Regions from separate parts of the Paenibacillus sp. JNUCC 34 genome, predicted to be linked through region 1. Evidence: riboswitches for the same ligand, from Rfam matches in the RefSeq annotation. Region 1 holds a riboswitch; the other holds the start of a gene.
The links. Region 1 has a riboswitch for cyclic di-GMP ahead of AC2TF5_RS25255 (transglutaminase domain-containing protein). Riboswitches for the same ligand answer to the same signal wherever they lie in the genome.

Region 1 (4,441 bases):
ACTCTTTCAGAACTTGTGTTTGCTTCCTTGATGGAGTGAACAGAGTATATAACCATGTTACCCAATTATTAGTAAATATTGTATAGGCTGAAAGTAGCTTTTAAAAATATCGTAGATTAAAGTCGTAATTTGGTGGTGAAGATAGAACTATTTTACATCGTAAGGCATGGTTCTACATATGTCTTTAGGCTTTCATTTCTGTTGTGAGAGCCATAATGAGGGCGAATTGCTAGATATAATCATGTGAAATAGAGCCTTTTGGAAGGCCTAAGGCTATTCATGTAGAACGGAGGAATTCCCATTTTGTTAGTTGTTTTAGACTAGAATAAAGGCTCAAAACAGAAATCAGTGCTTGACTGGATAATCTGGGTATAAAAATGGAAAAACATCTGCAATCCTGTATTGTTGAAAGTCCTACCCAACAACAAAAGAGGAATAGACAGATGCAAATCCGGTATATCAATCAAATGCTCAATTTACCAGAACTTACGATCAGCCAAATCCTGTTTATCGGGGGTGAAGAACTTCACATTGAGGCCGTACCTGTCGCTTCTAAGCAAAATTGCCCAGGCTGCAAGTCAGATCAAGCGGTCATTCGCAAAGGACGCAATGAAATGCGGACAGTCCGGCATCTTCACGTATTTGAGAAGAAAACCTACTTATGCGTACCCAGCATCCGAATGTACTGCGTGGATTGTAGAATCGGATTTGTATGGGCGTATGATTTCGTCGGCCCTAAGCAGCGTTACAGCCATCTTTTTCGTTCCCGCGCTGTGGAACATGCCCTTGGTGCAACTGCCGCCCATAGTGCCCGGATGCAACAAATGCCGATCAGCACGGCACAGGACATGCATAACAAGGCCGTGCCGATGCTTTGCCAGCAGCTTACCGGTCAAGCCTGGGACGAAGCACAAGAAGCAAACGATTTGGTATTGGGGATTGATGACTTCGCCATCAAGAAAGGCCATACCTACAATACCGGCATTCACAACCTTAAAGGAGAAAGCATGCTGGATCTGTTGCCAGGGCGGAAACTGGATGATCTGTGCACGTATACCAACGAGCATCGGCAGTTTCTAATGCTGAAGCCAAAAGCGGTGGTGATGGATCTGGCGCAAGCTTACCACACCTGGATTCGCGAGTGCTTTCCATCTGCCATCCGCATCGCCGATCGTTTTCATGTACATGGTTACGTGATCGACAGTGTACAAGAAGTGCGCAAAACCGTCCAGCAAACCCTCTCCCCACGAAGAGCTTGGGGCTTCGGTTGATAACTAGAGCGCCTAAGCCGTGGGAAATAGCACCCTCGACCAAGATGCGTTACGTTCCTGCCCGGCCTGATCCCACCGCCTATATCTAGTATTAGTATGAGATACGAACTCAAAGAAACTTGCCCCGATAACTAACCGTTCTATGATCTCTTGATCAATGGTTTTGTTCGCATAGAACAGAACCATTTTTTTCATTACCTAGAAGATTGTTTACCGTATCGACAGCGCTTTTAATGACATGAGAGCCTAAATAAATCGTTCTGTCTAAATCAAATATAGATTCCTTGTATACTTTTAAGAAACCACAGGTTTTAAGATGACGGAAATGGCATAATGATCAGAAGGACAGGCACCGTCGATCTGATCGCGATGTATATGGGTTTCAATCATTTCGATATCCGTCATGGTGAAAATATAGTCAATGGGCTCACCGTCTAGGCCTCCCTTGAAATCATGGAACGTACAGCTAGGGCCTGTGGGATTTTGGTTGTTAATCCGCCTCTGGAGCGGCGATTGCCTGAAATTGCTGTCTCCTTTTGTTCCGGTTCCATGTTGATGAACGCGAACAATCGTCGCATCATCATCACATTATCGAAGTCGGGTTTTACCACCTATGATGCTAGTTTCATAGTTTGAAGACAGGCCCTAATTTGACATTTAAGCTTACACAAACGGGACAAGCTATGCTACTATATAGGAAAATAAAATACATATCAGGTGCTTTCCACCGATAATGGCAAATCTAATGAAAATTAGAGACGCAAAGCTACAGGGCCTTCCTTATTTATTAAGATGGCAGCCAGTTACCGAAAGGGGAGTTTTTTATGTTTAAACGTCAATTGGCATTTATTTTGCTTATTGTTTGTTTATTGTCCGCTCCAACTATTGCTTTAGGCAGTACTTCGAATTCCTATATAAATATGGGAGAATTAAACGATGGAATCGTGAGTGTATCTTACCAGGCTCCGAATGATGCAAAAATCAAGGTTACGATCAGCAAAGGAAACCAGCAATATGTATATAGCTTGACTTCAAACAACCGTTTTCCCTTGCAACTTGGAGATGGGAAATATACGGTATCCATTTTGGAGAACGTTACAGGAAATAAGTATAAGATGTTAGAAAACAAAGATGTCATTCTAAAAGCTTCAAGTAAAGAACAAGTATATTTGCAGCCGATTCAGATGATTTATTGGAATGAGGATATGAAAGCGATAACCAAAGCTCGTGAATTGACGAAAAATCTAAAACAAGACAAAGACAAGGTTGCAGCAATTTACAACTATATTATAAACAACATTAGCTATGATTATAAGAAAGCGAGCAATCTTCCTAATGAATATATCCCTTCTATAGACAAGACTTTGGAAGAAAAGCAAGGAATATGTTATGATTTTTCAGCTTTGTTCGCGGCTATGCTTCGAAGTGAGGGCATTCCAACTAAGCTGCTCATGGGGAGCAAGAATGATGTCGAACAATATCATGCCTGGAACGAGGTTTATCTCCAAGAATCGAGTAAATGGGTAACCATCGATACAACATATGACTCCATTAAGTCAAAGGGTAGCGAAAAACCAGATATGATTAAAGATAAGCGCGATTATTCGATTAAAAAACAATATTGAATGTGACATATACTTTGAAACCGTCTGATCTCCAGTAAGGAGATGGGCGGTTTTTTTAGTTAAATATTCAGAAAATGTTCAGTTTGATCGCGTATATTTGATTTGATAAACATTGACTTGGCTCAATAGCATTAGAAATATACAATAAGTCAGTTTTTTTGACATGTATATGTGTTACTGGACAGTGAGCGAATAATTCATGTTATCGATAAATGGGGATGACAAGCAAACAAGTGAAAAATAGACCTGCGTAAATAAGTCATCACCGTCGCTTCGGAGACAAATCGAATATTTTGTTTATCTTTTTCCTCAGTGATGAGCTCTAGTGGAGGGGTCTCTTCCTTTTTCAGGTAGCGATTCAGCTTTGGCATAGACTTACTCCAAAAATGGTAGCTGAATCCGCCGATCACCTGCTTCATTTCGCGGAACGTGCATTCAATTTTGAAGCGTTCGGCGTACAAGCGGATGATGGTTTTTAGGAGGTGATGGTCTTCTTTTGAATAAATCGATAAACATTATAGATTTTGAACATCCATTTTAGGAGGTGATTGTTTCATCCGAGCCAGGAAATAGTCTAATAGTTTATTAATTATGTATTTGAAAAGGATTAGCTTTAGCGATTCGAAAATCAGTCATCACGCACAAATATTTATGAAAAATTTGAAGTGAGGTTTTTTAATCAAATGAAAAAGTGGTTCCAGAAACTAACCATCCTATTAATAGCTTTACTGATTGCTTCTAATGGATGGCCATCAACTATTATTGCTAGCGCAAACGATGATGAAACAGTAAGTCAGGCAATCTATACTTTACAATCTGCGGGTGACGAATTTTGCGAAGATGGTCCTTTATACGACAGTGTTCGTTGCGAATCAAACGGTTTTAAGTCAGATTATGTTAAAGTGCTTAATTCTACAATTACGATTAAGGGATCTACCATAAGTAAAGGTATAGAAATAAAAGATAACTCAGCGCTCTATTTTAGAGGTTCCTTAAACCCGCGAGAGTATTTGAAGTTAGACAACGATTCTTACATGATTGCAGAATTAGGGGTTCAAACAAACAATGAAGTTGAGATTTCTAACAATTCACGGATGTGTGTAAGGGGGAGTTTGACTGCACCCATAACAACTTTAAGTTCAGGATCAGCGATATACGCCACAGGTTCAATTAATGGACAAGTTGATCTTGATCCAAGTTCTTTTGTATACATTTGGGGATCGTTCGACAAGAATAACTCAAATTTACCTGACAATGTAATATCTATCGAGATATCTGATTTTAACGCAAAATGTCCTACATCACCTGGCATAAGCCAACCTGTAAACGTAACATACGTTGATGAAGACGGCATCGTCATTGCCACACCAGAAATTTTAACAGGTAAGATTGGTGAAGAGTACACGTCAGTGAAAAAAGACGTTCCAGGGTATACCTTAGTTTCAATCCCTGATAACGCTTCTGGTACATTCACTGACAAAGAACAAAACGTCATTTATGTTTACAAAAAGCTCGTAAGTCAACCTGTAAACGTAACATACGTTG
Region 2 (4,441 bases), 2.3 Mb from region 1:
ACAGGGAGGGTTAATACGATATCGACTCCCGTTGCATCTTGCAGCTTCTTAATCGCCTTCGCGTTGGCGATATTCAGGGCTTTGTTCTGAGCGCCGCCCTCAATGTCGAGGTCCAACCTCGTCAGTCCATAGCCTTGGACCAGCTCCATATACGTATTGAAGAGCGTATCGGTGTCTTGAGTGACTTCCCAGAACGTAACGCCGTTCAAACCGCCCAGCGAGATCGTGACATCGCCACCCATCTCGCGAATCTCCCGGATCGACTGCTTAATTCCTTGATATTGGGCGTTATCTGCATTCTTCTCATTGAGGACGGAGTATCCTCCCCAGCCCCATTGCACTTTACCGTCAACGATTTGCCGCGAAATGGATTGAATAAAGCCGAGATTGAAGAATTTCACGCCGGTATCCTCGGAAATTCTGGCGAGGTTAGGGGCGCCGTTATTGGAATAGCCCGGCTTGGTAACCCATGCAACCATATCGACGAATGGAGAATTGACTTGCTTCGGCCACTCGATTCCTTGGCCAACCCCAAAGTTATACTCCGGAGTTGCCGCTTCGATAACTGTAATGGTGCGTTTTTTCTCGGCCGTTAATCCTTGCGAATCCGTAACGGAGTACACCAACTGATACTTGCCGGCCACACTCGTATTGACTTCTCCCGTCACGGTAATACGGGATGTCAGATCTCCGTCTTCTGCGTCCGTAGCGGTTACGCCGGCCAGCTTATCAAAGTTGTCGCCGACTTGAATCGTCAGGTCCGTTACGCCATGCAATACAGGCGGTTGATTCTTGCTTGGAGCTTCATCACCCAGAATGAGTTGTCTATTCATCTCCGGGCTGTTATTCGACACCCGCTGAACAAGCTCCATGCTTGTAATCTCGGCATCTCCCTTAAGTTTGAACGTATAGGATCTGCCAGGCTCAATCGTCTTGGCGTCATAAACCGATTTCAAATCGACGACCGTATAACCGTTCTCATTGGTTACGGTTCCCGCCAAATAATCGCCGGAAGTGAACGGTCCATCGGCTTGGATGTAAAGCTTCGGCAGCTTAACCGTTTTTGCTCCTCTTTCCACGGCTCTCAATACTTGATTCGATTCGGTCAAAGACTCGTTATTGACGAGGGTAATTTCATACCCTGTATTGTTTCCCCAAGGCTCTGTATACGGTTTCATAGTAACCGTCACGTCCAGCTTGGTATATTGGATCTCATGTGTTTTCAACGGCTGGCTTCCGAAGAGACCTTCTTTCGTCACCTTTGTTAATTTGTCACGCTTGGCAGGGTCCGTAGTAGGGGCATCATTGGCAGCCATCCAAGCAATGACGCCGCCTAGACCATTCTCAAGCACATATTTCGTTTTCTCTTGAATGGATCTTTCATTGTCATACGTGTAAAATACGCCGGTTGTCTCATCATACAGATAGGGAGCTTTAGCCGCATCATCCCAGTATTCTTTGAGATTCGGGTATGTGGCCTTCAGCTTGTCGAGATTGCGATAAGACCAAGTCCCTGTTCGGCGGCCGCCGTCCCCAAGGACGAGAGGGGCTTCGCCAACCGCGCCGCGGGATGGAGTCTGATCCGCATCCTTGGCGGATAGTGTCGCTTCACCGAACAGCCCCGGATGATTCGGATCGGAGCCTTGCGACACTTTATTCCAGCCGCGAGTATAGTAAGCCGCTCCGATGACAATCTTGCTCGGCTCGGCACCTTGCTGAATCAAATAGTTCACGCTCTCGTCAATGGATAGGTTGTTGCCGGTGAGCGGGTCATTTGGATTCGGATACAAGCCGGTATGATGGCCGCTTATCTCATCCCATGCGCCGCGCATATCATAAGTCATGATGTTGGCAAAGTCTACAATGTTGAACAGTCTTGGCACATCAATGCCGATATCAATTTTCTTTTTGGGGGCGGGCAGGGCAACAGACAGTTCATACGCTTTACCAAGCTCGGCTCCTTGTTTATTTAATGCGTTTTTCAAGTCTTGCAGGAGCACGATATAATTATTTTTATCCTCCGGCGTGGCGTATTTCGTGCCTTCATCGTTTTTATTATCGACCAGATCAGGCTGGCGAACTTCAGCCGGGAACTCCCAATCCACATCAACGAAGTCCATGTTCGTGTACTTGATGAACTTCATGACATTCTGCACCAGATTCGCCCGCTTCGAAGCATCGGCCGCTACAACGGAGAAGTCGCCTGATTTGGACCATCCGCCAAGAGAGATGCCGATTTTCAGGTTCGGGTTTTCTGCGCGCAATTGCTGCAGGGCGATAAGGCTGCCTGAATTGGCTACATCCCATTGTACGCCATCCTGGCCGACAGGCGCGCCTACAGCCGCATCCTTGTCCGTAAAGACGAGGTTGCCTTGAGCGTCAAAATCGAGAAACGCATAGTTCAAGTGGGTTAATTGATCGGCGGGAATATCCTTGGGATAAAAGTTCCCTTGTCCTCCCCAAATCGACCAATCGCCATAGTACATGACATTCCGGATTTCCTGTGTCGAGTTCTTGACCACAGGTTCCTGTGCTGCAGGAACAGTCGTTCCTGCATAAGCTGGGGCCAATGAAGACACGAACATCATGATGGTCATTACCGTCATGGCGAACAATCTTCGGGCACTCTGCTTTCTCCTAGTTTTCATCCGTTATTCACTTCCTATCAATAGATTATATTAATAGGCAGCTAGGGTAGGGTATTACTTATGATGAACAATACAAAACTAACGCAAACGACTAATAGGGATTGGATTCTATTAATCGGCAGCTGGCTGGCATAGAATGTCTTCCTTAGCCCCTTTAGCTTTGCGTCACTAGATTTCCCTAGCTTTGCCTAGTAATACCTGGACAAAAATGCATACGCTGTTACTTTTAATGGCGGCGATGTATAACGATACATGTATGCACCGTTTAATATACAGCAATTTTCCGTTTATTTAATGGGTCTCGCAGCTTATTTGTGAAAAAATGAACATGGGTCGATTTTATTATTCACTTGCATCATATAAGGTTAATAATGCGGATGCGATAAGGGAACGTATTTTGATTTCATGTGGTTTCATGCTGTGCATCTTCCTAGTAACTGCGCCATTCCCTTAGCATTCCTTGTTATGAATTTTTACACATTCCAAATGTCCGGAAAGGTTTGGGGAGTAGGTCTTAGGGAGGGGGGGACTTCCCAATAACAGGATATGAAATAAGTATAAGGTCGGGTGTACCTCGTAATGATTGACATTATAGATAAAGTCGAAGAAGAAATATGGTTGTCGATTTGGGAACCACAAGTCTCTTCGATAAAAGGTGCTATAGATAGGCGGATAAAAGATGATATCCACGTTTTTTCAATTCTTTTTGGAGCACCTGATATTCAGCTTGGTGTAACTACTCATCATAATTACATGGCTCCAGAAGTAGCTGAGGAACGTATGAATGGTCGATTAACGATTGTTGCACGGGATATGAAGAAGTATTAATTGCAAATTTTTCGCCAAATACACCTGCATGGGCGATAAAAACAGAAGACCCAGCACTTGTGTTAATCGCGATGGAATACATCAGGCATGACACTATGTTCTCAGAATTAGTTAAAGAAGTTGGTCCAGAGAAAACAGAAGCTCTTTGGAAAAACGCCCCTAACCTATTTCATGTTGTTACTGGAAAACGGTTCAAATAAATTGAACCGTATTTTCTTTCACTTTTTCGTAGTAGTTAGTCTGTTGGCTTCTATTTTTTAAAATAAGGAGCAATAAAAGAAGAAAGTGGAATTAACATTGAAGTATCTCATGTAATTGGGATCTACTCAAATACTGGAATACATAAATGGTACGACTGTGTAACAGATGTACCAACAAAACTAATGATGGATTTTGTATGTAGACCAATCGGGGGAGTATTAAGTACATCGGAAGAAACCTCAGAAAGTTGTTGGATTGATAAGGAAAGAGTGCTAGATATGATTACAGCCCCAGCTATTCGTGATCTGTGGGTCTTTTTGTAGGAATGAGTTGCTTTAGGAGCGGGTATGTTGTTTTACCTGGTTTGCTTGCTTACTCACATGCTTATGTCAATCAATGCAGCAGTGCGCTGTAATTTTATATAAGTTAAATTGGTAGTTAGGCCCTAAGATCGCCTTTACGATCTTATCGGATACAGCCTATCAGCTGCTTCAAAAATATATGGAGTTGCATTAACCGGAATTGATTTTCCCGGGCCAATGGCACGGAAGGCTCTTAACAGAGCGCTCTGGCGAAAAAGGCGAGCATTCACGTGTTGAGACATTCCTTTACGATGCATTTACTGGAAGGGGATAGGGATCTAAGATATATACAAAAGTTACTCGGGCCCCAAAGCAACTGAACAACAGAACGTTATACTTATGTGTTATGAAGGACGCCAGGCGAATTAAGAGCCTGCTTCATTTTTGAAATCGGGGTTATTA

Region 2: linked by a shared signal. The riboswitch ahead of AC2TF5_RS08145 (glycosyl hydrolase family 18 protein) and the one ahead of AC2TF5_RS25255 (transglutaminase domain-containing protein) in region 1 are both predicted to bind cyclic di-GMP.

Annotation. Positions count from the first base shown of each region.
Region 1 is NZ_CM177770.1:5,447,421-5,451,861, reverse strand. It holds partial or broken gene AC2TF5_RS25260 (transposase) at 444-1,250, shown strand; cyclic di-GMP riboswitch class I at 1,997-2,082, shown strand; gene AC2TF5_RS25255 (transglutaminase domain-containing protein) at 2,096-2,896, shown strand; gene AC2TF5_RS25250 (MucBP domain-containing protein) at 3,580-4,441, shown strand, end outside.
Region 2 is NZ_CM177770.1:1,752,059-1,756,499, forward strand. It holds gene AC2TF5_RS08145 (glycosyl hydrolase family 18 protein) at 1-2,648, opposite strand, end outside; cyclic di-GMP riboswitch class I at 2,763-2,847, opposite strand; partial or broken gene AC2TF5_RS08150 (TrmB family transcriptional regulator) at 3,228-3,676, shown strand.